3 regions of the Janthinobacterium sp. SUN120 genome follow, and region 3 is predicted to be linked to each of the others. Evidence: predicted binding sites of a transcription regulator. Region 3 holds the regulator's gene; each other region holds the start of a gene.
The links. The regulator sigma-54, encoded in region 3, starts transcription at its own class of promoters, with help from an activator protein. The targets are predictions, from matches to a motif close to TGGCANGNAANCTGCTTT.
Positions count from the first base shown of each region.

Region 1: the regulator sigma-54 is predicted to act here: its motif matches at 6,165-6,182, upstream of O0879_RS00605 (urease accessory protein UreD).
Region 2: the regulator sigma-54 is predicted to act here: its motif matches at 4,937-4,954, upstream of adh (aldehyde dehydrogenase).

Region 1 covers NZ_JAPUBW010000001.1:139,103-149,090, reverse strand. Annotated here, with positions in the region: gene O0879_RS00645 (1-acyl-sn-glycerol-3-phosphate acyltransferase) at 1-372, shown strand, start outside; gene O0879_RS00640 (HupE/UreJ family protein) at 369-929, opposite strand; gene ureG (urease accessory protein UreG) at 926-1,564, opposite strand; gene O0879_RS00630 (urease accessory protein UreF) at 1,588-2,268, opposite strand; gene ureE (urease accessory protein UreE) at 2,268-2,801, opposite strand; gene ureC (urease subunit alpha) at 2,815-4,515, opposite strand; gene O0879_RS00615 (urease subunit beta) at 4,517-4,846, opposite strand; gene O0879_RS00610 (urease subunit gamma) at 4,941-5,243, opposite strand; gene O0879_RS00605 (urease accessory protein UreD) at 5,269-6,135, opposite strand; gene O0879_RS00600 (EAL domain-containing protein) at 6,277-8,499, opposite strand; gene O0879_RS00595 (ATP-binding protein) at 8,675-9,988, opposite strand, start outside.
Region 2 covers NZ_JAPUBW010000009.1:6,246-16,233, forward strand. Annotated here, with positions in the region: gene pedF (cytochrome c-550 PedF) at 1-477, shown strand, start outside; gene O0879_RS28365 (transporter substrate-binding domain-containing protein) at 503-1,336, shown strand; gene O0879_RS28370 (TonB-dependent receptor) at 1,396-3,534, opposite strand; gene O0879_RS28375 (beta-propeller fold lactonase family protein) at 3,739-4,695, shown strand; gene adh (aldehyde dehydrogenase) at 5,040-6,560, shown strand; gene O0879_RS28385 (DUF779 domain-containing protein) at 6,616-7,005, shown strand; gene O0879_RS28390 (PQQ-dependent methanol/ethanol family dehydrogenase) at 7,055-8,791, shown strand; gene O0879_RS28395 (porin) at 9,079-9,988, shown strand, end outside.
Region 3 covers NZ_JAPUBW010000006.1:186,852-196,839, forward strand. Annotated here, with positions in the region: gene queF (NADPH-dependent 7-cyano-7-deazaguanine reductase QueF) at 1-836, shown strand, start outside; gene O0879_RS25310 (PTS sugar transporter subunit IIA) at 1,170-1,652, shown strand; gene hprK (HPr(Ser) kinase/phosphatase) at 1,689-2,624, shown strand; gene rapZ (RNase adapter RapZ) at 2,740-3,603, shown strand; gene O0879_RS25325 (enoyl-CoA hydratase/isomerase family protein) at 3,604-4,689, opposite strand; gene raiA (ribosome-associated translation inhibitor RaiA) at 4,818-5,180, opposite strand; gene O0879_RS25335 (RNA polymerase factor sigma-54) at 5,250-6,728, opposite strand; gene lptB (LPS export ABC transporter ATP-binding protein) at 6,733-7,488, opposite strand; gene lptA (lipopolysaccharide transport periplasmic protein LptA) at 7,488-8,069, opposite strand; gene lptC (LPS export ABC transporter periplasmic protein LptC) at 8,095-8,706, opposite strand; gene O0879_RS25355 (HAD hydrolase family protein) at 8,749-9,282, opposite strand; gene O0879_RS25360 (KpsF/GutQ family sugar-phosphate isomerase) at 9,282-9,988, opposite strand, start outside.

The DNA.
Region 1 (9,988 bases), on a different contig from region 3:
GGCAAGGTGCTGCGCTACTTGGGCGGCGAACCCGTCGACCGCAGCACCACCAGCGGCACCATTCAGCGCCAGGCCGAGCGCATGCTGGCCGCCGACTGGTACTGGCTGGCCATCACGCCGGAAGCGACGCGCAGCTACCGTCCGAACTGGAAAAGCGGCTTTTATCACCTGGCCGTGGCGGCCAAGGTACCGCTGTTGCTGGTGTACATCGACTACCCGAACAAGGTGCTGGGCGTCGTCGACCATTTATATTTGACGGGCGACAAGGATGCCGACATGGCCGCCATCGCCGCCGTGTATGCAGGCCACCAGGGCTTGCACCCGGAAAAGGCGGCGCCCATCGTGCTGTCGGAGCGCCGTCCCGGTTCTTAATTCAGTCCCATCAACACCACACCGGCGGCCGTCAAGGCCACGCCGGCCACGCGCAGCATGCGCTCGGCCAATACCTGGCCCAGGAAACGTCCCGTACCCAGCAAGACAGCCGAGGCCAGCATGAAGCCGCACGCGGCCGAGGCGGCCGGCAATTCCTGGCCATGCGCATTGCCATGCGCCAAGGCAAACACGCCCACCAGGCCCATGCCGAGCCAGTTCGGCAAGGCCAGCGCCAGCGCGATGGCCAGCCCCACCAGCGCCACCGTGGCGGCGATGCCCGTTTCCAGCCCCGGCACCGTCAATCCCACCATGCCGGCCAGCGCGCCCAGCAGCATCATGCCGAGAAAAGTGGCGGGCTGGGCCAGGCCGCCGCGCTGCTGGCCGCCCCAGATGCCCACACCCAGCATGGCAAGCAAATGGTCGATGCCCGTGAACGGATGGGCGAAACCGGCCAGGAAGCCGGCGTTCTCGCCATGACCGGGATGGGCCATGGCGGGCAAGGCCAGCAGGCACAGCGCCGCCACGGCGGCCGTTTTCTTCATCAATCTTGCGCTCATTGCAGCTCCTTGCCTGGTTGATCGAGCAAACCTTGCTCGCGGATAAAATCGATAACGACCTGCACGCCGTCGCCGCTGCGCAGGTTGGTAAACACGAAGGGACGCTCGCCGCGCATGCGCCTGGCGTCCTGCGCCATGATGTCCAGGTTGGCGCCCACGTAGGGCGCCAGATCCGTCTTGTTGATGATCAACAAAGCGGAACGCGTGATGCCGGGCCCGCCCTTGCGCGGGATCTTTTCGCCGCCCGCCACGTCGATCACGTAAATCGTCAAGTCCGACAATTCCGGGCTGAAGGTGGCGGCCAGGTTATCGCCGCCCGATTCGACCAGGATCAAGTCGAGATTCGGAAAGTCTGCTTGCATGCGCGCGATGGCTTCCAGGTTGATCGACGCATCTTCGCGGATGGCCGTGTGCGGGCAGCCGCCCGTTTCCACGCCCATCAGGCGCTCGGCAGGCAAGGCATCCGCGCGCAGCAGGATTTCCATGTCTTCCTTGGTATAGATGTCGTTCGTGATGACGGCCATGTCGTAGCGCTCGCGCATGCCCTTGCACAGCATTTCGCACAGGGCCGTCTTGCCCGAGCCGACGGGGCCGCCGATGCCTACGCGCAGGGGGTTTGAGGTAATCGATGTCATGTTGTAGTCTCTCGTGGTAGTGTTCAGGAGCGGTACAGCCGGCTGTACTGCACTTCGTGCCGCATCGACAACAGCGACAGGCCGGGCGCCCAGTTGCCCATCTCGTCGTCTTGCAAGGTTTGCGCCGTGAAGGCCGCCGCTTCCAGGTCGGGCCGCAGCGACAGCAGCAGCCGCTGGCCCGCCACCTGCCCCAGCGGCACGGATTTCACGCAGACAAGCACCTGGTTTTCCGCCCACGCGAACAGCATGGCCAGCAGCGCTTGCTCGCGCGGAATGGCCAGCGCCGCCACGGCGCACGCATACGCGGTGGGCAGGGCCACTTCCGGCTGGCCCTGCAGCATGTCGATCAGCACGCCGTCGGCCACGCCCAGCTCGGCCAGCAATTTGGTCAGCGAATATCCCATCTGGATGGTTTCGGCGCGAAATTCCGCCGTGTCGCGCGAAGCGATGAAACGCTCGCTCCAGCGCTGCACGGCGTGCAGATCCTGCGCTTCGAAGGCTTGCATCAAGCGCCAGCACAGGGGCGCCTCCCAGCGCGCCACCACCTGCGCCAGATGCTGGGCGATCCATTCGCGCGCCGTGGCCGCATCCTTCACCAGGTTTGACTCCAGCGCCGCTTCCAGCCCCTGCGAATAGCTGTAGGCGCCGATCGGCAAGGCCGGGCTGGCGAACTGCAGCAAATGCAGCAGGGCCGACGCCTGCATCATGCGGCGCCTGGCGCGCCCGGCGTATCACCGGGGCGGTGGATCTTTTGCCGCAGCGGCACGGGTGCCAGCAAATGCTGGCCGTGGCCGTCGTGGTGGCCATGGCCGCCGCCATACGCGCCCGCCTCCGGCTCGAACGGCGCGCTTTCTTCCGTCACAGTCGCTTGCAAGCCTTCCAGCATCTCCTTGAGCACCACGTCCTTGCGGATGCGCAAAAAGCCGTCGCCCACCTGCGCCTGCGTGTGGCGGTTCCCAAGGTGGAAGGCGCAGCGCAGCAAGGTATGCGCATCCGCACACTGCACCAGATAGGTCGGTTCGCGCGCGGCGACGATCTGCACCACCGTTCCTTCCGGCCCCGTCATGCGTTCGCCGTCGCGCAGCACCGTGCCGCGCACGGTGAACACGGCGACATCCTCGCCATTCGACAGCACGGCGCGCAGCCGGCATTTTTCGCGCTGGTCGTAGGGCAGCACCAGTTGGGCGACGGCGGCGCGATGGTCGTCAGCCGTCAGTTTGGTATGCAAAGTGAGCATGCTTGTCTCCCGCCTAAAATAGAAAATAACGCTGCGCCATCGGCAGCACGGATGCCGCCTCGCACACGAGCAGCTGGCCGTCGGCGCGCACGGCGTAGGTTTCCGGGTCCACTTCCATGTGCGGCGTGGCGCTGTTGTGGACCATGTCGTGCTTGCGCAAGCCGCGCATGTTCTTCACGGCGATGACGGATTTATTGAGTTTGAGCTGGTGGCCGATATCGAGCTCGTAGGCCGCCTGCGAGACAAACGTAAACGACTTTTTCAGGCCGCCGCCGAAGGCGCCGAACATCATGCGGTAGTGCACGGGCTGGGGCGTGGGAATCGAGGCGTTCGGGTCGCCCATCTGCGCGGCCGCGATCATGCCGCCTTTTAAGATCATCGATGGCTTGACGCCGAAGAAGGCCGGCTTCCACAGCACGATGTCGGCGATCTTGCCCGCCTCGATCGAGCCCACCACGTGCGAGATGCCATGCGTGATGGCCGGATTGATCGTGTACTTGGCGATATAGCGCTTGGCGCGGAAATTGTCGCTGCGCGCCGTGTCGGGCGCCAGCGCGCCCCGCTGCACCTTCATCTTGTGCGCCGTCTGCCAGGTGCGCATGATCACTTCGCCCACCCTGCCCATCGCCTGCGAGTCGGACGACATCATCGAGATGGCGCCGATATCGTGCAGGATGTCTTCCGCGGCGATGGTTTCGCGGCGGATGCGCGACTCGGCGAACGCCACGTCTTCGGCGATGGCCGGATCGAGGTGGTGGCACACCATCAGCATGTCCAGGTGCTCGTCGAGCGTGTTGACGGTGAACGGGCGCGTGGGGTTGGTCGACGAGGGCAGCACGTTGGCTTGCCCGACGGCGGCGATGATGTCGGGCGCATGGCCGCCGCCCGCCCCTTCCGTGTGAAACGTGTGGATGGTGCGGTCCTTGAAGGCCGCCAAGGTGTGTTCCAGGAAGCCGCCCTCGTTGAGGGTATCGCTGTGCAGCGCCACCTGGATATCCATGCGGTCGGCCACCGACAGGCAATTATCGATGGCGGCCGGCGTGCTGCCCCAGTCTTCGTGCAGTTTCAAGCCGATGGCGCCCGCGCGCACCTGCTCTTCCAGGGGCAGCGGCAAGCTGACGTTTCCTTTTCCCATGAAGCCCAGGTTCATCGGGAAGGCGTCGCTGGCGGCCAGCATGGCGTGCAAATGCCACGGCCCCGGCGTGCAGGTGGTGGCGGCCGTGCCCACGGCCGGTCCCGTGCCGCCGCCCAGCATGGTGGTCACGCCGCTCATCAGCGCTTCCTCGATCTGCTGCGGGCAGATGAAGTGGATATGTGTGTCGACGCCGCCAGCCGTGACGATCATGCCTTCGCCTGCGATGATTTCCGTCGCGCCGCCGATGGGGAGGGTGACGCCGGGCTGGATGTCCGGGTTGCCCGCCTTGCCGATGCCGAAAATCAGGCCGTTTTTCAAGCCGATATCGGCTTTAACGATGCCCCAGTGGTCGAGGATGACGGCATTCGTGATGACGGTGTCCATTACCTCGGCCGCGCAGCGCTGCGACTGGCCCATGCCGTCGCGGATCACCTTGCCGCCGCCGAATTTCACTTCTTCGCCGTAGATCGCATAGTCATGCTCGATCTCGATGAACAGTTCCGTGTCGGCCAGGCGGATGCGGTCGCCCTTGGTGGGGCCGAACATTTCGGCATACGCGCTGCGGGGAATGCTGGCCATCTCAATCCTTTCCCGGTGGAGTGTCTTGCAGTTCACCCATCACTGCCCCATTGAAGCCGTAGACCTTGCGCTCGCCCGCCAGCGCCACCAGCTCCACCGTGCGCTGCTGGCCCGGTTCGAAGCGCACGGCCGTGCCGGCCGTGATATTGAGGCGCATGCCATAGGCGCGCCAGCGCTCGAAGGCCAGCGCCGGGTTGACTTCGAAAAAGTGGAAATGCGAGCCCACCTGGATCGGCCGGTCGCCCCGGTTGGCCACCACCACGGTAGCCGTGGCGCGGCCCGCATTCAGGCTGATTTCGCCTTCTTCCAATTTGTATTCGCCTGGGGTCATAATGTTTTCCTTCGTCAAAGCGCTCTACGCTGGCAGGCGGATCGCCGGCGCCACACAGGCACGGCGCGGATGGCGCCCTGCCATGCAATCAAAACTACGGTATCGGGTGGTGCACGGTCACCAGCTTGCTGCCGTCGGGGAAAGTCGCTTCCACCTGGATATCGGGGATCATCTCGGCGATGCCGTCCATGACGTCGGCGCGCGACAGAATCTTTGTACCGTCCGACATCAGCTGCGCCACCGACTTGCCATCGCGCGCCCCTTCCATGATGGCGGCGCTGATCAGGGCCACCGCTTCCGGATAATTGAGCTTCAAGCCGCGCGCCAGGCGCCGTTCGGCCAGCAGCGCGGCCGTAAAAATGAGCAGCTTGTCTTTTTCGCGGGGAGTCAGGTCCATGGTTTTCCTTGCGCTTCTTTCCTGATTAAGTGTTCCAGATACGGGGCACGACGGCGTCGCGCCCCAGCATGGCGGGACGCAGCAGCTGCCAGGCGGCCAGCATGATGCGGCGCGCCGCTTCGCTGTCGCCACACAGCAGGCGCACCACCACCAGCGCTTTCATGTGCGTGGCGCCAAACGCGGCGCCGGCCGGCACGGCGATCTCGCGCACGGCCGCCAGCACGGCGGGAGAAACGGGCATGCCGACGGCGATCAGGGTGGCGCACACCGTGTGGCCCCCCAGTCCCAGCGGGCTGGCCATCAGGGCGCCGCCGGCGGCCAGCACGCCCTGCTCCCACCACAGCAGCTTGCCGCCGCGGCGTATCTGTACCTGCTGGCTGATGCTGCCCATGTTGAACATTTCGCCCGAGGCGCTGCGGCCCAGGCAGACGATGTCGCAGCCGATATAGCCGGCGTCCGGCGCCAGTTCCACCTCGTGGCGCAGGCGCACGCAAGCCTGGTCGAAGAAAATGCTTTCCTGCGGCAGCCACTCGATGGCGGCGCCGCTGCCGGCGCGCAGCACGAGGTGCTGGCCCGAGACATGGCCGTTCGCGCGGTACCACTTGGCGGCGCCCGGCGACGTGAGCAAGGCGTGCGCGCCCTCGCCCACCGTGGCGTCGACAGCCAGCTGGTCGCCGCCCACCACGCCGCCAGGCGGATGGATGATGATGGCGTGGCAAATGGCATCGCCTTCCGGATACAGGGGCTTTTGCACGCGCAGGGGGCCGCTGTGCGTACGCTCGACGAGGCGGCTGACGCCATCGCGCAGCGCAAAGCCCAGGCGCAAATGCGCCTGCCAGGCGCTGTGCGCGCTGGCGGCAGAAGGCGTTGCGAAATGTGGGCTGTCTGGCATGCGCTGCAATCGTGTAAATAACGATCTACAAAGCAGGATGCATGCCAGCGTCAGAGGGAAGAAACGTGAGAATCATGCACCGCATTGCGGCGCCCGCACCATATCAGTGCAATTACAGTGCAGGCGCGGCGCGGGGTGTGCTTATGCCGACACGGCTGCCGGCGCCACCGTCAGCACGCGCCGTTCGCGCAGCAAGGCCGTGAAGGCTTCCGCGGCCAGGGGGCGGCTGAAATAATAGCCCTGCATTTCGTCGCAGCCGTGTTCCGTCAAAAAATCCACCTGTGCGCGCGTTTCCACGCCTTCGGCGATGACGCGCATGTCCAGGTTGTGCGCCAGCGAAATGACGGAACGGGCGATGGCCGCATCGCTGCTGCTGGTGGTGACGTCGTCGACAAACGATTTGTCGATCTTCAGCACGTCGATGGGGAAGCGTTTCAGGTAGCCGAGGCTGGAATAGCCGGTGCCGAAGTCGTCGAGCGAAATACCCACGCCGATATCCTTCAGGCGCGTGAGGGCCGCCACCGCCTTGTCCGGGTCGCCCATCACGGTGCTTTCCGTGATTTCGATGCCCAGGCAGGCGGGCGCGATGGCGTATTTGCGCAGGGCCGCCTCGACGAACGGCACCGTGCGGTCTTGCGCGAACTGCTTGCCGGACAGGTTGACGGCCACCTTGATGCTGCCCAGGCCCGCGTCGTGCCAGGCGCGGATTTGCGCGCAGACGCTTTCGAGCACCCATTCGCCGATGGCCGTGATCGAGCCATATTCCTCGGCCAGCGCGATGAAGAGGCCGGGCGGCACCTTGCCCAGCACCGGGTTATCCCAGCGCAGCAAGGCTTCCGCGCCCAGCAAGGCGCCCGTGCGCAAGCACATCTGCGGCTGGTAGTGCACTTCGAATTCATCGCGGCCGATGGCGCCGCGCAGCTGCTGCTGCATCGCCAGGCGGGCGCGGATGTCGCTGCCCATGCGCTCCGTGAAGAAGGCGTAATGGTCGCGCCCCATTTCCTTGGCGCGCACGAGGGCCGTGTCGGCGTGGCGCAGCACGTCGTCGAGGCTGTCGCCGTCGGCCGGACACATGGCGATGCCGATACTGGTCGTCAGCGCCAGACGCTCGCCATCGACGCTGAGTTCCTCGCGCAAGCCGGCCAGGATGGTTTGCGCCAGCGCAAGCGTGCGCCCCAGCAGGGCATCGTCCTGCAGCAGGATCTGGAATTCGTCGCCGCCCTGGCGCACCACCGTGTCGCCTTCGCGCACGCAGCCGGACAGGAAACGCGCCACCACTTGCAGCGCCTTGTCGCCCACGGCCTGACCGTGCGAATCGTTGATGTTCTTGAAGCGGTCCAGGTCCAGGCACATCAGCACCACCTGCTGGCCGTCGCGCAGGGCGTTCGCGCGCGCCTGTTCGAAGCGCTCGCGCAGCAGAACGCGGTTCGGCAAGCCCGTCAACGCGTCGTGGTAGGAGAGGAAATCGATCAGATGCTGCTCCGCCTTGCGCTCGCTGATGTCGAGGAAGACGCCGATGTAGTTGACGACGGCGCCGTCGGGGCCGTGCACGGTGGAGACGCTGAGCAGGCAGGGATAGGTGTCGCCGCTCCTGCGCCGCGTCTGCACCTCGCCCGACCAGCAGCCGCTGCTGCGCAAGCCCTGGCGCAGGGCCAGCAGCACCGCCTCGCCCGTGTATTCGGCGTGCAGGCGCAAAATGTCCGTGCCCACCACTTCCTGCGCCGCGTAGCCGGTGATGCGCGTAAAGGCGGGATTGGCCGTGACGATGACGCCGGCCGGATCGGTGATCAGGATGGCGTCCTGCGTCGCTTCGAAGACCTGGCCCGACAGGCGCAGCAATTCTTCATTGGCGCGGCGGATCTGCACTTCGCGCGCCAAGGTGCTGGCCACCTGCTCCAGTTCGGCCGTGCGTTCGGCCACGCGCCGTTCCAGGTTGGCGCGCTCCTGCGCCAGCTGCAGCTGCGCCCGCGCCAGGCGCACGTGGGCGTCCGTGCGGGCCAGGATTTCCTCGGCCTGGAAGGGTTTGGCGATGAAATCGACGGCACCCAGCGCGAAGCCGCGCACCTTGTCGTCCGTGTCGTACTGGGCCGACAGGAAGATCACCGGCACCTGGCGCAGCGACGGTATCTCCTTCAGGCGGCGGCACACTTCAAAGCCGTCGAGGCCGGGCATGCGCACGTCGAGCAGGATCAGCTCGGGCGGGCGCGCCTGGGCCGTCCACAGGGCCAGTTCGCCGTTCGGCGCCTGGCGCACCGCATAGCCGGCGCCGCCCAGCAAATCGCTCAACAGCTTCAGCGAAGCCGGCGTATCTTCAACGATCAGTACTTCGCCCTTCGAATTCACTTCCGAAAAATCGCGGTGCATGTAGCAGTTCTCTCAGCTTTGGATGAGGCGCGGCGATCCGTTGCCGCGCTGGACAAGACATTTCTTTGCGATGAACTACGTACTATCATCATAATCTTTATTGCAATTTAGCACCATCCATTGGCGGCACTTAGTCCGTCTTTTCAGCGAATCCGATGTTGTCAGCCCACACTTTTCAAGCGTGCGCCAGCGCGCCCTCATTCTCCAGCAAGTCGCACAGCTGACGGTATTGATGCTGGTCAAGCATCGCCTGCAGCGGCGCCAGCACGGGCGCGGCCGCCGGCGGCAAGGCGCCCAGCAGCAGGGCCACCCTGGCCAGGTTCAATTCGCGCAGCGCCACCAGCAAGGCGGCGCGCTCTTCCCCGGCCAGCAGCAGCAAGTCTTGCGCCCGCAATGCCGGCGGCGCCTCGGGCGCCGGCGCCACGGGCAGCGGCACGGGCGCCGCCACGGGTGCCTCGGCCGCCTGCGCGGGTATGCTGAAACGGAAGGTGGCGCCCTGCCCCGGCATGGATTCCACCGTCAGTTCGCCTTTCATCAATTGCACGAATTCGCGCGAGATGGCCAGGCCCAGGCCCGTGCCATCCTTCGGTCCCGCGCTGTCGGCCTGCACGAAAGGCTCGAAGATGCGCTGCTGGTCTTCCGGGGCGATGCCGATGCCCGTGTCGCTGACGGCGAACGACAGGCGCCACGTGGCGTCATCGCGCCGCTCGCCGCGCACGCGCAAGGCGACCTCGCCGCCGCCGGCAAACTTGACGGCGTTCGACATCAGGTTCAGCAGCACCTGGCGCAAACGCGTCGCGTCAAGCAGCACGGCCGCCGGCACATCGGCGCAATCGAGGCGCAAGGCCAGCCCCTGCTGCTCGGCGCGCATGCCCAGCATGTCCATCACTTCCTGCAGCAGGGGCGCCAGCGCCACCACGGCCGTCTGCGCGTGCAGGCGCCCCGCCTCGCCCTTCGACAGTTCGAGGATTTCATTGATCAACGTCAATAAGTGATTGCCGGAGCGGTGGATGATGGCCAGGTTGCGCTTTTCATCGTCCTGCATGTTCGGCGAGGCGGCCATCAGGCGCGAAAAGCCGATCACGGAATTCAAGGGCGTGCGCAGTTCGTGGCTCATGTTCGCCAGGAAGGTGCTCTTGGCGCGGTTCGCCGCCTGCGCCTGGCTGACGGCCACCGACAGGGCGCTCGTGCGCTCGGCCACCAGTTCTTCCAGGTGATGGCGGTGGCGCAGCAATTCCAGTTCGGCCTCGCGGTGCGCCGTGATGTCGTAGTTCGAACCCACCAGGCGCATGGGCCGCCCCTGCCCGTCGCGGAAGATCACGGCATCGGCCTTGATGTAGCGGATGGCGCCATCGGGCCACAGGATGCGGTACTCGTGCGTGAAGGCCTGGCCGGCGCTCAGCGCGGCGCGCAGGGCCTCCTTGGCGGCCGGCACGTCGTCAGGCATCAGCGCCGCGCGCCAGATCGCCGCCGGCGCCATGGCGCTGTC
Region 2 (9,988 bases), on a different contig from region 3:
TCCATTCGTACCCTGCTCGGCGTGGCGGCGGCCGGCGCCGTTGCCCTCACTTCCCTGCTGACCTTGCCGCATGCCTATGCGCACGGCAATGTCACGCCGCAAGGCGTCGACACCACGGGCTTGCCCAAGGTGGGCGACAAATGGCTCGAGCAAAACCCGTATCGGGGCAACAAACTGGCCTTGACAGTGGGCACCTCGGCCTACAACCAGAATTGCGCCCGCTGCCACGGCATCGAAGCCATCTCGGGCGGCATCGCGCCGGACTTGCGCCAGCTGGACCGCGATTGTTTCGGTATCAAGAATGAGACAAAGAAACAGGCGTGCTACAAGGAAACGGACAATTACTACCTGACCACCATCCGCCACGGTAAAGTGCGCAATGGGGCCGTGTACATGCCGCCGTTCGAAGGCGTGTTCAACCAGGAAGCCATGTGGGCCATCAAGACCTATCTGGAAACGCGCCGCGAATCGAATTAAGTCGAACTGATCACGAAGGAGTCCCATGCGTTCATTTCAATTCCGGGGCGCGCGCGCGATGATCTTGCTCGCTTGCCTGGCGCTGTGCGCCGCCGCGCCGGCGCGCGCCGACTGGCAAAAGGTGCAGCAGTCGGGCAGCCTGAAAGTGGCTGTGTACAACGAATTCGCGCCGTTTTCCGACAAGGGTACGGGCATCGATATCGATATTGCCGAAGCGCTGGCGAAAAAGCTGGGGCTGAAACTGAGCTTGTTGCCATTTCCCGCCGGCGAAAACCTCAACGACGATTTGCGCAATATGGTGTGGAAGGGACATTACCTCGGTTACGGCCCCGCCGATGTGATGTTGCATGTGCCGGTCGACAAGAAGTTGATGGCGGACAACGACAAGGTCGAGATCTTCGCGCCATACTATGTGGAAACCGTGCGCCTGGCGCGCAGTGCGCAAGCCGTGCCGCAATTCGATGGCGTCGCCTCGCTGGCCGGCAAGCGCATCGGCGTGGAAAAGGTGTCGATCGCGGCCATGCTGATGCTGGGCGAAGACAATGGCAAGTACCGCGACGACGTACGCATCTTCGATACGGCCGCCGAAGCCTTGCAGCAATTGCAGGCGGGCAAGCTCGACGCCGTGCTGGCCAACCGTTCGGAAATCGAATCGGTGCTGAAAAGCGATCCCGCTTTCCCCATGAGCGAAGTGGCGTTTGCTCGCCTGCCGCGTGCGGGCTGGGCCGTGGGCCTGGCCGTCAGCCGCCAGCAGCTCGACGTGGGCAAGTTGCTGCAGGCAGCCATGAATGAGATGGCTGCCAGCGGCGAATTGAAAGCCATCTTCGAGAAATATGGCGTGAAGGAAGCACGGCCGTAGCAGGCCATGTTGAATGACAATAAAGCCCGCGCATCGGAAGAGGCGCGGGCTTTTTAGTTTTAGAAACTATATTGGGCGCTAACGCCCAGCAACCAATTACGTCCCGGCGCCGCTTCATAGTAGCGCTTGTTGCTATCGCCAACGATGACGGAACCCACGTAGGTCTTGTCGAAAAGATTGTTCAGGCGGGCAAACTCCTTGAAGCGCCAATTGCCCACGTTTTGCCTGGCGTTGACGCGCGCATTGAATACCGTGTAGCCGGGCGCCGGTTTTTCGATGTTGCTGTCTTCCGCGTAGACCTGGTTGCTGGCCACGCTTTCCAGCGCTGCGCCAAAACGGTCGAACGTATCTTTCCAGGCCAGTTCAGCGAACAGGTTAGCGCTGGGTACACCCGGCAAGCGGCTGCCTTCGCGCACGCCGCCAAATGCCTGGTCATACACGGCATGCAGGCTGGTCAGCGCCACTTTGGTCGTGAAGCCGTATGGCAGGTTCGAATCCAGCGACACTTCCATGCCCTGGCGCAAGGTTTTACCCGCATTGCGATAGCTGGTGCGCCCGCCGCTGGACTTGTCGACCACCAGTTCGTCGTTGGTCTTGATCTGGAACAAGGCCGCATTCACGTGCGTGTTGTTGGCGATCCTGGCCTTGATACCCGCTTCCAGGTTGGTGCTGGTGGCCGGCTTCAAGTTGAAATTGAAGCCGCCGCCCGTGCCCGAGTAAAACAGTTCGTTCAAGGTTGGGGCCTCGAAACCGCGCGCGGCGCTGGCGTAGACGTTGACGTTCGGCGTCAGTTTATACAGCAGGCCCAGCACGGGCGTCGTGTGGCTGAACTCCAGGCTGCCGCTATCGTTGCCGTTGCTGAGGAAATGGTCGTCGACAGCCACTTTCATCTTGCTGTAGCGCACACCTGCGCTGAGCAGCCACGGGCCGCCTTGCCATTCCGCCTGGATATACGGATCGAGGCTGGAGACGACATTCTGCTCGTCGCGGCGCAGCTTGCCTTTTACGCCAAAGCTATTGCCAATGAAATTTTCATAGCCGGTGCGGTCGTCGCTGGAGCGGCCATAGTCGATGCCGATAGTCGTGCTCAGCTTGCCTCCGGCCAGCTGGTTCACGTGCAGCCAGTTGGTGTCGATGCCATAGAATTGGCGCTGGAAATCGACCACGCCGCCCGAATGGCTAGGCGGCGCCTGGAATCCCTTGGTAAACGCCTGGTACTGGATCACGTCGCGGTTGCCGCCATACACCATCACGTGCAGTCGGTCATCGCCGAACGACTGTTCATAAGTGGCGCCGATCTGCTGGTGATCGATGCTCTTGCGCGTGTTGTAGCGCTCGGCCAGGGTGCGTTTCGGGTTCTGCGTGTCCGTCGTGTCGATTTCGCCGGCGCGCGGGTTGGCGGCAAACGTGGGCCAGGTGACGCCCAGGGGATCTTGCGTGTTGCCTTGATGCAGGCTGTTGGCGACGATGGTCAGCTTGCTGTCCGCGGTGGGCTTGACGGTGATCTTGCCGAACGCTTGTTCGCGCGTGGCGGCGCTGTGGTCGCGGAAGCCGTCCGTGCGGAAGCGCGAGCCGTCGAGCACGTAGCCGATGCCGCCCGCCTGACCCTGCGCCGTCAAGTCTACCTTGCTGGTGCCGTAGCTGCCGCCCGTCACATTCAGCTCGACGGAAGGGGGATTTTGTCCATCCTTGGAAAACAGCTGGATCACGCCGCCCGAATGGTTGCCGTAGATGGCAGAAAACGGTCCGCGCAGCACTTCGATACGCTCGGCCGTATCGAGATTGAAAGTGGCGGCCTGGCCCTGGCCGTCCGGCATGCTGGCGGGAATGCCATCGCTGATCAATTTGACGCCGCGCACGCCGAAGGCCGAGCGGGCGCCGAAGCCGCGCGACGAGATTTGCAAGTCTTGCGCGTAGTTCTGGCGGTTTTGCACGACCAGGCCCGGCACGGCGGCCAGCGCTTCCGACGCGTTGACGCGGATTTGGCCATCCTGGATGCGGGCGCTGTCGACCACGTCGATCGAGGCCGGCACTTCCTGGCTGGGGTGGGCGATGCGGCTGCCGCTGACGACCACCGTATCCATGAATTGCCCATTGGCCGGGTCAGCTGCCTCGGCGGCAAAGACGTGAGGGGCGAGGGTGGCGCTGCCGGCGACAAACAGGCTGGCGATGGTGTTCAGGCGGAAACGATGCTGCATGCGGATTCTCCAATGTGAATAAAAGCCTGCTTGATCGCGTGCGCGGTACAGGTCTGCGTAGGTGTATCAAGCAATATGCCTGCCATGTCTCCATTGGTGGGCTGAAATTATACGCGTGTCAGTGGCACGGCGTTTGCATACGGTCATTGTCAGAGGCGCCGATGCGGCGCGCTTTCCCCTCGTTTTGCCATTGAAAAGGTGATTATGCCCAACTTCTTCTCGCGCTTGCGCCAGGTGTGCTGGCTGCTGCCGGCGCTCGCCAGCACCGCTGTCCAGGCCGCTCCATTTGCCTATGTTCCCAACGAAAAGTCGGGCACCTTGAGCGTGATCGACACGGCGACCGACCAGGTGGTGCGCCAGATCGCCGCAGGCAAGCGTCCGCGCGGCATCGCCGCCGACCCCACTGGGCGGCAATTGTTTGTCACGGACGCCGCCAGCAGCGCTTTGCTGCTGATCGACAACGCTGGCGGCGCGCCCGTGCGCACGGTGGCGCTGGGCAAGTCGCCCGAAGGCGTCAGCGCCTCGCAAGACGGTAGTCACGTGGCCGTTGCCGTCGAGGAAAACAATAGCGTGGCCTTGCTCGATGGCCAGACAGGTACCTTGCTCGCCGATATCAAGGTGCAGGGACGCAACCCGGAACATGCCGTCTTCAGCCCGGATGGGCGCTGGCTGCTGGTCAGCGCGGAAGAGGCGGAGCAAGTCGATGTCATTGATGTGGCGCAACGCCGCCAAGTCGCTTCCATCGCCGTGGGGCTGCGTCCGCGCGGCATCGGTTTCAGCCCGGACTCGGGCCGCGCCTACGTGGCGTGCGAACTGGTCAATGCCGTCTACGTGATCGACATGGCCGCGCGCAAGGCGATTGCCACCATTCCAGCGGGCAAGAATGCCAATGGCATCGCCGTCCATCCCGGCGGCAAGCAAGTGTATGTCTCGAACGGCATCGACGGTACGGTGATGGTGATCGACACGGCCAGCAATCAGGTCACGGCCACGATTGGCGTCGGCAAGCGCCCGTGGAACATGGCCATCACGCCGGACGGCGCCAAGCTGTACGTGGCCAATGGCCGCTCGAACAGCGTATCCGTCATCGACACGGCCAGCGCGCGCAAGGTGGCCGATATTGCCGTGGGTGAATTGCCATGGGGCGTGGTGATTCGTTGATTCCTTCATGGCACAGGCGCAGGTGTTCCAGTCTGGTACACCTGTTCCATTGTGCAGCGGCGGCGTGGCGGCACAGCAGGGCTGGCCCGGATTGGAACAGGATGCTGCCACCTTGTTCAAAACGCAAACAGAGCCACGCCCCCACCCAAGTCCGGGGCATGCGCTGAAAAGCGGGCCGGGATTGACGCCACGCCCTTGTAACGAGGGTAAAACCGGCTAAGTTTGTAGTGGGACGGCGAGCTGGCACGGCATTTGCGGAAGACTCCGTGTACTCACCCCATCTGTACCAGGACGTTTGATTTTAATTAAGTATTTCCATTCTAATTAACCCGATAGAGGACGACATGAATCTCGCAGACATCAGCAAACTGGGCGTAGCCAATCCCTTCAAACAACGCTATGACAATTACATCGGCGGCAAATTCGTTGCACCAGTAAAAGGTGAATACTTTCCTAACATCACGCCGATCACGGGCTTGCCGTTTTGCGAAATCGCCCGTTCCACGACGGAAGACGTCGAGCTGGCGCTGGACGCCGCGCACGCCGCCAAGGATGCCTGGGGCAAGACTTCGCCTGCCGAGCGCGCCAATATCCTGAACCGCATCGCCGACCGCATCGAACAGAACCTGAGCCTGATCGCCACGGCGGAAACCATCGACAACGGCAAGCCGATCCGCGAAACGATGAATGCCGACATTCCGCTGGCCATCGACCATTTCCGTTACTTCGCCGGCTGCATCCGCGCCCAGGAAGGTTCCGTCGCGCAAATCGATGCGGAAACCTATGCCTACCATTACCATGAGCCGCTGGGCGTCGTGGGCCAGATCATCCCGTGGAATTTCCCGATCCTGATGGCCGTGTGGAAACTGGCGCCAGCCCTGGCGGCAGGCAATTGCGTTGTCTTGAAACCGGCCGAGCAAACCCCGGCTTCCATCATGGTGTTGATCGAGCTGATCGGCGACCTGCTGCCGCCGGGCGTGCTGAACATCATCAACGGTTTCGGCCTGGAAGCGGGCAAGCCGCTGGCGTCGAGCAAGCGCATCGCCAAGATCGCCTTTACGGGCGAAACGGGCACGGGCCGTCTGATCATGGGCTATGCGGCGCAAAACCTGATTCCCGTCACGCTGGAACTGGGCGGCAAGTCGCCGAACATCTTCTTTGAAGACGTGATGGATGCGGATGATGATTATTTCGACAAGTGCCTGGAAGGTTTTGCGATGTTTGCGCTGAATCAAGGCGAAGTGTGCACCTGCCCGTCGCGCGTACTGATCCAGGAGTCGATCTACGAAAAATTCATCGAACGGGCCTTGAAGCGCGTGGCCGCCATCAAGCAGGGCAATCCGCTCGACTCCGCCACCATGATCGGCGCCCAGGCGTCGCAGGAGCAGCTGGAGAAAATCCTGTCCTACCTCGACATCGGCCGCCAGGAAGGCGCGGAAGTGCTGGCCGGCGGCGAGCGCAACACGCAGGCGGGCGACCTGGAAGGCGGCTATTACGTGCGTCCGACCGTGTTCAAGGGCAATAACAAGATGCGCATCTTCCAGGAAGAGATCTTCGGACCGGTCGTGTCCGTGACCACCTTCAAGGATGAGGCCGACGCGCTGGCGATTGCCAACGATACCTTGTACGGCCTGGGCGCCGGCCTGTGGACGCGCGACGGTTCCCGTGCCTTCCGCATGGGACGTGCCATCCAGGCGGGCCGCGTGTGGACCAATTGCTACCACCTGTATCCGGCCCATGCCGCGTTCGGCGGCTACAAGCAATCGGGTATCGGCCGCGAAAACCACAAGATGATGCTCGACCATTACCAGCAAACGAAGAACTTGCTGGTGAGCTATAGCCCGAAAGCGCTGGGCTTCTTCTAAACCGGCAACAGGCGCCGCGCTTGCTGTCCGGGCGCGGCGCGCAGAAAGGGATGCCATGAGTGCAGCAATTGCCCGGGTGGTCGCCACCGATGCGGCGCTGGAAATGATGGACAAGTTGCGCCAGCGTCACGGCCCGCTGATGTTTTTCCAGTCGGGCGGCTGCTGCGACGGCAGTGCGCCCATGTGCTACGCGCTGGGCGAGTTCGATGTCAGCGACACCGACATTTATCTCGGCAATTTGAATGGCACACCGTTCTACATGGGACTCGAGCAATTCGAGTACTGGGAGCATACCCAGTTGATTATCGATGTGGTCGATGGCAATGGCGGCATGTTTTCACTCGACAACGGCACGGGCAAGCGCTTTTTGACGCGCTCGCGCCTGTTCACCGATGAAGAGTGCGCGCTGTTGCATGCCCAGCCGCATGAGCACCGCAAGACTTGATACACACATACTAATAAAACAGAGGGAGATGATTGTGCAGAAAAAAATCATGGGGATACTCATCGGTTTGGGTTTGGCATCGCTGGCCCAGGCGGCCGACGTGGGCAATGTCACCAATGCCATGCTCGACAGCACGGCGAAGAATCCGGCCAGCGTCCTGTCGTTTGGCATGGGCACGCAAGGCCAGCGCTATTCGCCGTTGACGCAGATCAATGACAAGACCGTGGCCAAGCTGGTGCCGGCGTGGTCGTTTTCGTTCGGCGGCGAAAAGCAGCGGGGCCAGGAATCGCAGCCGTTGATTCACAACGGCAAGATGTTCGTCACGGCATCTTATTCGCGCATCTTTGCCGTCGACCTGAAAACGGGTGCCAAGCTGTGGAAATATGAGCATCGCTTGCCGGACGGCATCATGCCGTGCTGCGACGTGGTCAACCGCGGCGCGGCCCTGTATGGCAATCTGGTGATCTTCGGTACCCTGGACGCCTACCTGGTGGCGCTGGACCAGAACACGGGCAAGATCGTCTGGAAGGAAAAAGTGGACGATTACGCGGCCGGCTACTCGATGACGGCCGCGCCGCTGATCGCCGAAGGCTTGCTGCTGACGGGCGTGTCGGGCGGGGAATTCGGCATCGTGGGTCGGGTCGAAGCGCGCAATCCGATGACGGGCGACCTCGTGTGGAGCCGTCCGACGGTGGAAGGCCATATGGGCCACCGCTACGACAAGGATGGCAAGGCCATCGACAACGGCGTGTCCGGCACTGCGAACAAGACGTGGCCGGGCGACCTGTGGAAAACGGGCGGCGCCTCGACCTGGATGGGCGGCACCTACGATCCGCAAACCAAGCTCGCCTACTTTGGCACGGGCAACCCGGCGCCGTGGAACAGCCACTTGCGTCCCGGCGACAACCTGTACTCGTCATCCACCGTGGCGCTGGACGTGAAAACGGGGCAGATCAAGTGGGCGTATCAGAATACGCCGAACGATGCCTGGGATTTCGACGGCGCCAACGAGTTCGTCACCTTCGACATGGATGGCAAGCGCTACGGCGGCAAGGCCGACCGCAACGGTTTCTTCTATGTGATCGACGCCAACACGGGCAAGCTGCAGAACGCCTTTCCATTCGTGAAGAAAATCACCTGGGCCAGCAGCATCGACCTGAAGACGGGCCGGCCGAATTTCATTGCCGCCGGCCGCCCTGGCGACCCGACCAAGGGAGAGGAAGGCAAGAAGGGCACGACCGTGTTTGCCGCGCCCGCTTTCCTTGGCGCCAAAAACCAGATGCCGATGGCGTACTCGCCGCAAACCAAGCTGTTCTACGTTCCCGCGAATGAATGGGGCATGGATATCTGGAACGAGCCGATCAGCTACAAGAAGGGCGGCGCCTTCCTCGGCGCGGGTTTCACCATCAAGCCCCTGTTTGACGACTACATCGGCGCCATGCGCGCCGTCGATCCGAAGACGGGCAAGATCGTCTGGGAAATCAAGAACAACGCGCCGCTGTGGGGTGGCGTGATGAGTACGGCCGGCAACCTGGTGTTCTACGGCACGCCGGAAGGCTTCCTGAAAGCCGTCGACGCGAAGACGGGCAAGGAATTGTGGAAATTCCAGACGGGCTCTGGCGTCGTGGCGCCGCCCGTCACCTGGCAGGATGGCGACACGCAATATGTGGCCGTCGTTTCCGGCTGGGGTGGCGCCGTGCCGCTGTGGGGCGGCGAGGTGGCGAAGAAGGTCAACTTCCTGGAACAGGGCGGTTCCGTGTGGGTCTTCAAGCTGGCATCGAAGTAACGGGGTGAAGCATCCGGGCCACTCGGATGGGTGTCTCCCTGTCCGCCGGGTGTTTTCTTTTTGCTGACGGCCCAGGCCGTCAGTTTTTTGTTTACCTGGATGCCCGATATGCCTGCTTGCGGTCAAAAAATGAACACCGGCAGTGGCGATTGATCCGCCGCTGCACAAGTCAAATACGTACTTTCTCTTTCTCCCTCTGGGTCGCGCTGGGCACGCTTATTGCCAAAGCTTGAGGTACATCAATCACTGGTGTGCACACTAAAAACAGAGAAGAAAGAGGAGAAGCAATGAATACATTGATCAAGCTGGGGAGCCTGGGTGTCATGACGATCGCAGCGGTGGGACAGGCACACGCCGTCGATATCAAGGCTGGCGACTGGACCGTGTCGGTGGGCGGCATCGTCAACGCTTACTACACGCAAGTGTCGTGTTCGGGCGATGCGGTGGGCGGGCTGGCGCTGGGCGGCCAGGCGCTCGGTTGCGGCGGTGAGAAAGACCGTACGACCATCGGCAACGGCTTGCTGCCGAATGGCTTGATCACCTCGGCAAGCTCGCGGCTGGGCGAATACGACGTGAAAGCCTTGATCGGCATCTACAACTCGACGGCCACGGACAGCGCCATCAGCCAGAACAGCGTGGTCGATGTGCGTCAGGCTTTCTTTACGTTTGGCAATGAACACATGGGTACCTTCAAGCTGGGCCGCGACTACGGCATCTTCGGCGCGAATGCGATTTTGTCCGACATGACCTTGCTGGGCTCGGGCGCACCCGTGCAGGCGACGCAGCGGGGCCGGGTGACCCTGGGCCATATCGGCGCCGGCTATACCTATCTGGGCAACTATGGCCAGATCATGTACAGCTCGCCGAAGTCGGGCGGCTTTGGCGCCGACGTGGCGCTGGTCAGCCCCGTCTCCGATACGCCGATTGTTGCCGGCTCGACCTATTCTTCGAAGTCGAGTCCGCAAGTGCAGGCACAGCTGACGTATGCGCAGGAAGGCTTGAAAGCCTGGCTGGGCGTGAAGTCGCAAAAATTCACGTCGAAAACGCCGGGCGTCGATGACTTGACCATGCGCGGCGTGGAAGTGGGCGGCTCGTACCAGATGGGTCCGGCTGGCGTGCTGGTCAACTTCCAGGGTGGCAAGGGGCTGGGCATCCTGTCCGATGCGGACCAGGGCGATACCAAGTCGAAGAACTGGC
Region 3 (9,988 bases):
CCACCAACGACCTCGCCGAACAATCCCCGCTGGGTAAAAGCTCCGCCTACCGCACCGATTACGCGCCGGAACTGCTGTTTCCCATTCCCCGCCAGGGCAAGCGCGACGAGCTGGAATTGCGCGGTACATTACCGTTCTTCGGCCTCGATATCTGGAATGCGTATGAACTGTCGTGGCTGAACCAGCGCGGCAAGCCGCAAGTGGCGATTGCCAAGGTCAGTGCGCCGGCCGATTCGCCGAACATCATCGAATCGAAGTCGTTCAAGCTCTATCTGAATTCGTTCAACCAGACCAGGCTGGACAGCCCGGATGCGCTGCTGGCCTTGCTCAAGCAGGACTTATCGAAGGGTTTCGGCGCGCCCGTGCAAGTGGAACTGACCTTGCAGGACGATTTCGGCAAGCTGAAAATGGGCGAATTCGACGGCGTGCTGCTCGACCGCCTGGACCTGGAAATCACGCAATATACGCCCTCGCCGCTGCTCTTGAAGGCGGCGCTCGATGAAGCGCCGGTGGAAGAAAAACTCGTCTCGCATTTGCTCAAATCGAATTGCCTGGTGACGGGCCAGCCCGACTGGGGCAGCGTGCAGATCGAGTATGCGGGACCGCAGATCGACCAGGAAAGCCTGTTGCGCTACCTGATCGGTTTCCGCGAACACAACGAATTCCACGAGCAATGCGTGGAGCGCATCTTTGTCGATATCTTGCGTCAGTGCAAGCCGCAAAAACTGTCCGTGTATGCGCGCTACACGCGCCGCGGCGGCCTCGACATCAATCCCTGGCGCAGCAACTTCAGCACCGGGGCGATGCCGGGCAATCTGCGCAATGCGCGCCAGTAACGCCAAACAACACCCCGCAACCATGCCAACAGGAATGTTGGCTGTGTTTTAAAACAACGTTGCAGTAGTGCCGCAGAGCATGTCAAAGACGCTGAAAAATCGGAAAATCGGCATTCGGCGGCGGAAAAACCGGCGCACCGCGTGTTTTTAATCAAGAAATAGCCGATACACGCCGATGTTATTTTTTTGCTAAAATGATGACCACGTGGGCTGTAGCGCCCACTGCGCCCGCAGCGGGCGTATACTGTTGAGAATTGGCGTTACAGGCCGCCGAAACAGGCCTATAATTCGGCTCGCAAGCCCTCTGCGCATTGCACCATTTCATTGAGTGTCATGACTAATCTTAGCAAAATATTATCCCTCGAAAACGTCCTGCTGGACCTGGAAGTCTCCAGTAAAAAGCGCGCCTTCGAGCAAGCCGGCCTGATCTTCGAAAACAATTACGGCATCGCCCGCTCTACCGTCTCGGACAATCTGTTTGCCCGCGAACGCCTGGGCTCGACCGGTCTGGGCCATGGCGTGGCCGTGCCGCATGGCAGGGTCAAGGGCAGCAAAACCTTGAAAGCGCCGCTGGGCGCCTTCGTGCGCCTGGCCGAGCCGATTCCATTCGAATCGCCCGATGGCAAGCCCGTCAATTTGCTGTTTTTCCTGCTGATTCCAGATCATGTCACCCAGCAACATCTGGAAATCCTGTCGGAAATCGCCGAAATGTTTTCCGACGACGCCTTCCGCACGGCATTGGCCACGGATCCGGAACCGAAATCCGTGCATTCGCGCATCGTCAATTGGCAACCCAGTCTGCAAGCGGCAGGTTAAACTTCAGGTATTCCTCCACTCCTGAAGAAGACTGCCATGTTGCAAACGCCGCTGACGATACAACGCCTGTACGACGATAATCGTGAAAGTCTGCAACTGGGCTGGTTCGCCGGCTTCCCCGGCGGCGAGCGCCTGATCTCGGGCGACGTCTCGTCGGCCGCCGACCAGGTGGGCCACTTGAACCTGATCCATCCGGGCCGCATCCAGGTCTTCGGCCACCAGGAAATCAATTACTACCAGCGTCTGAAGGTCAACACGCGCACCCACGTGATCGGCGAACTGATCGCCGGCGGTCCGCCCGCGCTGATCATCGCGCAAGGGCTGGAAACGCCGCCCGACATCCTCGCCATCTGCGACGAGCAAAACATCCCCCTGTTCTCCACCCCGCTGCCGGCCGCGCAAGTAATCGACTTCCTGCGCGTCTACCTGTCGAAAAAGTTGGCGCAACGCATCATCATGCATGGCGTGTTCATGGACGTGCTGGGCGTGGGCGTGCTGATCACGGGCGACTCGGGCCTGGGCAAGAGCGAGCTGGGACTGGAACTGATCTCGCGTAGCCACGGCCTGGTGGCCGACGACGCCGTCGAATTCTCGCGCATCGCGCCCAATATGATCGAAGGCCGCTGTCCGCCCCTGCTGCAAAACCTGCTGGAAGTGCGGGGACTCGGCTTGCTCGATATCAAGGCCATCTTTGGCGAGACGGCCGTACGCCGCAAGATGCGTCTGAAGCTGATCGTGCACTTGGTGCGCCGCAACGCGCTGGAAGAAGAAGTCGAGCGCCTGCCTTTCCTGTTCCCCACGGAAGACGTGCTGGGCTTGCCTGTGCGCAAGGTCGTCATCCCCGTCGCCGCCGGCCGCAACATCGCCGTGCTGCTGGAAGCGGCCGTGCGCAATACGATTTTGCAACTGCGCGGCATCGATACCTTGCAGGAGTTCATGGAACGGCAACGTTTGGCAATGAGCGGCGACTAGCGTTGCAAGAAGCACGCCCTCTTTTGTTTAACCAATACTACAGTCGAAATTGCAATAATTTGTAAAGATAGTTGCCTTGGGAGCGGAGCGCCGGTCTTTATTGTATGATCGGGTTATGCATATCGTCCTTATCACCGGAATATCCGGCTCCGGTAAATCCGTCGCGCTCAATGTGCTGGAAGATACCGGTTACTATTGTGTCGACAACCTGCCACCGGCCTTGCTGCCCAGCCTGGTGCAGACCCTGCTCGACGAAGGTACACCGCAACTGGCCGTCGCCGTCGATGCGCGCAGCGCCGAGTCGCTGACCAGCCTGCCGCACAATGTGGCCCTGCTGCGCGACCAGGGGCACGACGTCAAGGTCATGTTCCTGACAGCCACCACGCATTCGCTGGTGGCCCGCTTCTCGGAAACACGGCGCAGCCATCCGCTGTCGCACGAATTGCGTCCGAACCAGAATCCGGCCAGCCGCCGCACCCTGATCGAGTGCATTTCGGAAGAGCGCGAACGCCTGTCGACCATCGAACAGCTGGGCCATGTGATCGACACGTCGGAACTGAGCGCCAACAAGCTGCGTGCCTGGATCAAGGATATCGTCGCCTCCGAACGCGCGCCGCTGACCCTGTTCTTCGAATCGTTCGCCTTCAAGCTGGGCGTGCCGCTGGATGCCGATTTCGTCTTCGACGTGCGGGCCTTGCCGAATCCCTATTACGACCTGGCCTTGCGCCCCCTCGATGGACGCGACGCACCCGTGATCGCCTTCCTCGACGCGCAGCCCAGCGCGCTGGAACTGCTGGCCGACATCCGCGCCTTCATCGAGAAATGGTTGCCATCATTCAAGTCCGACAACCGCAGCTACCTGACGGTAGCCCTCGGCTGCACGGGCGGCCAGCACCGCTCCGTGTACATGGCGGAGCGGCTGGCGCAATATTTCGGACCCAACGAGCGCGTGGTTCTACGCCACCGCGAGCGCAGCTAGTTAATCGAGGTGGCGCAGCGGATGCGCCGCAGCCGGCCAGACGGGCGCAAAGAAGCGCGCCACCATGGCCGCGTCGACTTCGTCCAGGCTGGCGGGATTCCAGCGGGGGGCATTGTCCTTGTCGACCACCAGCGCGCGCACGCCCTCGAGCACTTCGCCATGTTCGAAATTGTGGCGCACGACTGTGCGCTCCAGGCGCAGGCAATCGGCCACGCCCAGGTGGGCGCCCCGCTGCAGCAACTCCAGGGTCACCGACATCATCAAGGGCGAACGCAGGCGCATGGCCGCCAGCGCCTTGGTGGCGAACGCACTGTCGTCCTGCGCCAGCGAAGCCATGATGGCCGCCACCGAACCCGCGCTGAAATGGCGGTCCAGCGCCGCGCGCGCCGTGGCCAGGGGAGAAACGCCTGCCTCGGCCTGGAATGGTGCCGCCAGCGCCTTGATGGCCACAGGCAAGGCCTCGCCCGGCGTCGATTCAAACAGGTCCAGCAGCGCCCCCATCTGCGCTTCGGGCAGGTAGACATCGGCCAGGCCCGTGTACAGGGCGTCGGCCGCGTTGATCGTCAAGCCCGTCAAGCCCAGGTACAGGCCCAGCTGGCCGGCCAGGCGGGACAGGAAATAACTGCCGCCCACGTCCGGAAACAGGCCGATATTGACTTCCGGCATGGCCATGCGCGTGCGGCCCGTCACGATGCGCAAGCGGTTGCCTGGCCCGGCTTGCGCCACACCCATGCCGCCGCCCATCACCACGCCATCCATCACGGCGATATACGGTTTCGGGTAGAAATGAATTAAATGATTTAAAGCATATTCTTCCGTAAAGAAATCTTCCAGCAGGGCGCTGCCGCCTTGCGGCGTGGCCAGACCCGCATCGTAAAAGAAACGGATGTCGCCACCGGCGCACAGGGCCTTATCGCTGCTGGAGCGGATCACGACGGCGTCCACCTGCGGATCGTCGCGCCAGGCCAGCAGGGCCGCGCTCAGGGCGCGCACCATCTCCAGCGACAGGGAATTCAAGGCTTTCGGACGGTCGAGCACGATGTGCCCGGTGCGGTTGCGGATGGAAGTCTGGACGAAGTCGCTCATGGCAGGCTAGAAAGAAGTGAAAGTGCGAATATTCTAATACCTGCGCGGGGAACATTGCGTTCCGCTGGGCGCAAAAAAGGGCGCAATGTGCGCCCTTAGTTGATCACAACTGCTGGAAGCGGGTGGCCTTAGACGGCGACGACGGCTTCTTCCTCGGAGTTGTCTGGCAGATGCTTGATCGCCTCTTTACCGTGCCCTTGCACTTTGGTTTTGTATTTCATCACTTGCCTATCGAGCTTGTCGATCAGGGTATCGATCGCGGCGTACAGGTCGTGCGCCAAGCTTTCCACATAGACAGTCTTGCCGCTCAAACGCAGGTTGACTTCAGCCTTTTGACGTTTTTCTTTCTCTTTGAGGTTATCCACGGTCAGAATCACGGCGATATCGATGACTTGATCGAAATGACGTTTCACGCGCTCCAGCTTCGTTTGTACGTATTCACGGATGGCTGGTGTCACTTCGAGATGATGTCCGCTGATGGTGAGATTCATACACACTCCTAAAGATGATCGGGTTCGTGCGGTCCATCCTATCCGGCCCGCAGAGGAACCGAAAAAAACTTACAAACACTTACGCAGGCTCACTGGCGGAATTTTTAATGCTTCCCGGTATTTGGCAACAGTACGTCGCGCAATCACCATGCCTTGTTCCCCCAGCATGTCCGCAATCTTACTGTCGGATAAAGGATTTTTAGGGTCTTCTGCTCCTGTCAGTTGCACGATCAATGCCCGTATCGCCGTCGATGACGCTTCGCCCCCCGCTTCGGTGGCGACGTGGCTACCAAAGAAATATTTCAACTCGAACATGCCGTGCGGGGTCAGCATGTACTTTTGAGTTGTTACCCGCGAGATAGTACTCTCGTGTAAACCCAGTGTATCAGCTATTTCACGGAGCACAAGGGGGCGCATGGCAACGGCCCCATGCGAGAAAAAGTTCTTTTGTCTTTCTACTATCGCCTGCGCCACACGCAGGATCGTGTCGAAGCGCTGGCGCATATTCTTGATCAGCCACTTGGCTTCCTGCAACTGTGCGCCCATGGCGCCCTCCCCCTTGCCCTGCTTGAGCAAGTTGGCGTACATGGCGTTGACGCGCAGGCGCGGCATGACGTCGTTGTTCAGGGTGACTTGCCAGCCATTGCGCGCGCGCTTGACGACGACGTCGGGCACCACGTAATCGGAGACGTCCGAGGCGAACACGGCGCCCGGATGCGGATTGCACTGGCGAATCACCGTCTGCGCTTCGCGCAAGTCTTCATCGTCGCAATCGAGGGCTTTTTTCAGCTTGTTGAAATCGCGCTGGGCAAACCAGGCCAGGTGCTTTTCCACGATCACGAGGGCCATGCGCCGCGTCACCATGGCGATGTGCGGCAAGCGCTTGATTTGCAGGGCCAGGCATTCGGACGCGTTGCGCGCGCCCACGCCCGGCGGATCGAAACTTTGCAGCAGCGACAAGGCCGTGCGCATCTCGTCGGCGTCGATTTCCAGCTCTTCCGGCAGGCGCGCCAGGATGTCGTCGAGCGACTCTTCCAGGTAGCCATTGTCGTCGAGCGCGTCGATGATCAGCTCGACCAGCGCGCGGTCGCGCAATTCGAGCACCGTCACGCGCATCTGCTCCATCAGGTGTTCGCGCAGCGTGCAGTGATGAGCCTCCAATTGCGGACGCGAATCTTCGTCGTCGGGCGCCTTGCCCCGGCTCGCCTCGCTCCAGTCGCTGTCGCCGCCATCCGCGGCGGCCGGGCTGTCGCCACCCTCGCCGTCAAACGCTTCCGCTTCGGCCGGCGCTGCGGGCGCCTCCTGGCCTGGTGGCTGGGGCGGCCCTTCGGCCGGTGCGGCCGTGGAGCTCAAGGCCCCGTCGGACAGCAGGCGCAGCGAACGGTCGAGCGGATCGTCGAGGCGTTCGAGCAAGGGATTGTCCGTCAGCAATTGCTCTAATTCCTGGTGCAATTCCAGGGTAGACAATTGCAACAGGCGTATCGATTGCTGCAACTGCGGCGTCAGTGCCAGGTGCTGCGAAGTGCGCAGCTGCAATGATTGTTTCATTGGCTTACATGCGGAAGTGTTCGCCCAGATAGACCCGGCGTACCGACTCGTTCGCAATGATGTCGTCGGGGCGTCCCGACGCCAGCACCGAGCCCTGGTTGATGATGTAGGCGCGGTCGCAAATACCCAGCGTCTCACGCACATTATGATCGGTAATCAGCACGCCGATATTGCGCTCCTTCAAGAAACGCACGATGCGCTGGATCTCGATCACGGCGATCGGATCGACGCCGGCGAACGGCTCGTCGAGCAGCACGAAACGGGGATCGGTGGCCAGCGCGCGGGCGATTTCCACGCGGCGGCGTTCGCCACCGGACAGGGACAGCGCCTGGTTCTCGCGCAGCTTTTCAATCTGCAGGTCGGCCAGCAATTTATCCAGCCGTTCCTCGATCTCGGCCTTCGTCAGCGGACGGCCTTCGACGGTCTGGATTTCCAGCACGGCGCGGATATTGTCTTCCACCGTCAGCTTGCGGAAGACGGACGCTTCCTGCGGCAGGTAGGACAGGCCCATCTGTGCGCGGCGGTGGATCGGCAGGCTGGAGATATCCACGCCGCTGATATCGATGCTGCCGCCATCGGACGGCACCAGGCCGACGATCATGTAGAACGAGGTGGTCTTGCCGGCGCCGTTCGGGCCCAGCAAGCCCACCACTTCGCCGCATTCGACTTGCAGCGAGACATCATGCACGACTTGCCGCTTGCCATAGGTTTTTTGCAGCCCGCGAACGATCAGGGTGCTGCCGCAACGTGTATTTTCCATTATTTCTTTCCTGGCGCGGGCGTGGCCGGCGCTTTCTCCGCTGCCGGCGCCTTGGTCTTCGGCTGGATCACCATGCGCACGCTGCCGCCATCGGCGGTGCTGGTGCCGCTGTTGGAATTTTCCATCGCAAATTCTTCCTTGCGGCTGTCATACGAGATGAAGGCGCCGTTGGCCACATCGGTGACTTTCGCCCCTTCCAGGCGCGTCAGCTTGGCTCTGGAAAACAGTTTCACCACTTCCGTCTTGTTGTCGTATTCCACGCGCTCCGCTTCGCCTTCGACCCACAGGTCGCCCGCGCCATCGCGCTTCTGGCGGAAGGTCGCGAGCTTGCCGGGATCGGCCCAGAAGGTGATGAACTGGTAGCCTTGCGGGTCTTCCGTGATCAGGGCCCGGCCCGCCTTCATGGTCAGGGTACCCTTGACCAGCACGACGTCACCCGTCAGGGTGCGCACCTGCTTGATGTCATCGACGTGGCCGCTGCGTGCCGTGATGACGGCTTCCTTCTCGGAATCGGCCTTCTCGGCATGCGCCACGCCCATGATGGCCAGCGAAAATACGGTCAACAGCAAGATGTTCTTCATAATATGGTTTCCTTGTTTCATTCTGTCATTTTGCCGCCGCGGCCGGGCGCGGTTTCGGCGGGAGGACCATGCGCAGCGCATTCTGCACTTCCACGACGCCGGTGGCGTTATTCGCCTTCATGCCGACGCCATTGATGCGCGAGGCGCCCGTCAGGATATCGACAGGCACATCCGTTTCCATTCTTTCCTCGTCCGGGAACACCGTCAGCGCTTCCGTCTTGACCGTCAGGTTCTGCGCCTTCGGACTGGCCACGCGGTCGATCACGACCTTGCGGTGCAGTTGCAGCCGGGTATTATCCTGGTCGATATGCGCCAGTTCCGCATTCATGTTCATCGGCGGCATGCCTGGCGTGAGCTTGCGCACGAAGGGCTGGTCGATATCGGACGAGTCGTCCAGCGGATAATGCGTGAGCTTGGTGCCCGACACGATATAGCTGGGCTTGCCCGTCAAATCCATGCGCACCAGGCTGAAATTGGTGATGAAATAGTCAGGTTCATCCAGATGCTTGCTGGCCGTAATGTCCTGGCCATTCTTGTTCATCACCTCGAGCAGCCAAAAGCTGCCCAGCGCGACGACAACCGCGCCCAGCACGGTAAAAATCATGCGCCAGCGATGGGCGCCTCCTGGCTTACGCATAGGGCTTCACTCTTTCAAAGGTCACTGGCGAGGCGGCGCGCCTCACTCCAGGAACGGCGCCATGACGCGCGCATAGTTGTCCTGGGCGCGCAGCAGGAATTCGCAGATCTCGCGCACCGCGCCGCGACCGCCGCCGGCCTGCGTCACATGGTGCGCCAGGCCCTGCGCCTCCGGACGCCCGCCCGGCACGCTGACGGCAAAGCCCACGCGTTTCAGGATGGGCGCGTCGATGACGTCGTCGCCGATATAGCCGCATTGCTCTTCCGTCAAGCCCGTCAGCGCCAGCAATTCGCGAAACGGCGTCAGCTTGTCGTGGCCGCCCTGGTGCACATGGGTAATGCCCAGGTCTTGCGCGCGGCGCGCCGTGATGGCCGAGCGGCGCGCGCTGATGATGGCCGTCTGCACGCCCGATTCCTGCAGCAGCTTGATGCCCAGGCCATCATACACATTAAACGTTTTCATCATCTCGCCGTCCGGGCCGAAATGCAGGCTGCCGTCGGTGAGCACGCCATCGACGTCAAAGATCATCAGTTTGACCTTGGCCGCCCGCGCCAGGTTGTCCGCCACGCTGTCCATCAGATCACCTTCGCTTGCGTCAGATCATGGATATGCAGCGCGCCCACCAGCTTGCCGTCGGCATCGACGACCAGCATCTGGTTGATGCGGAACTGCTCCATCACGGCCACGGCGTCGACGGCCAGGCGTTCGGGCGCGATGCTGCGCGGCTGCGCATGCATGACGTCGCGGATCGCCACTTGCGTGAAATCCTGCACGCGCTCGAACATGCGGCGCAGATCGCCATCCGTAAACACGCCCACGGGGCGGTTGTCCGCGTCGACGACGGCCGTCATGCCCATGCCTTTCTTCGTCATTTCCTCCAGCGCCTGCAGCAAGGAAGCGTCCACGGGCACCTTGGGTACGCGTTCGCCGCTGCGCATGACGTCATGCACGTGCGTGAGCAAACGGCGGCCCAGGGCGCCGCCCGGATGCGAGCGGGCGAAATCTTCTTCCTTGAAGCCGCGCAAGTCGAGCAAGGCCACGGCGATCGCGTCGCCCAGGGCCAGGGTGACGGTGGTGCTGGCCGTCGGCGCCAGGTTCAGCGGACAGGCTTCTTTCTCAACAGAAATATCCAGGTGCACGTCGGCCAGCTGGGCCAGGCTCGAATTGGGCTTGCCCGTCATGGAAATCAGCACGCCGCCCATGCGCTTGACGACGGGCATGATGGCCATCAGTTCCGATGATTCGCCGGAGTACGATATGGCAATAAAAGCATCGTCCGAGG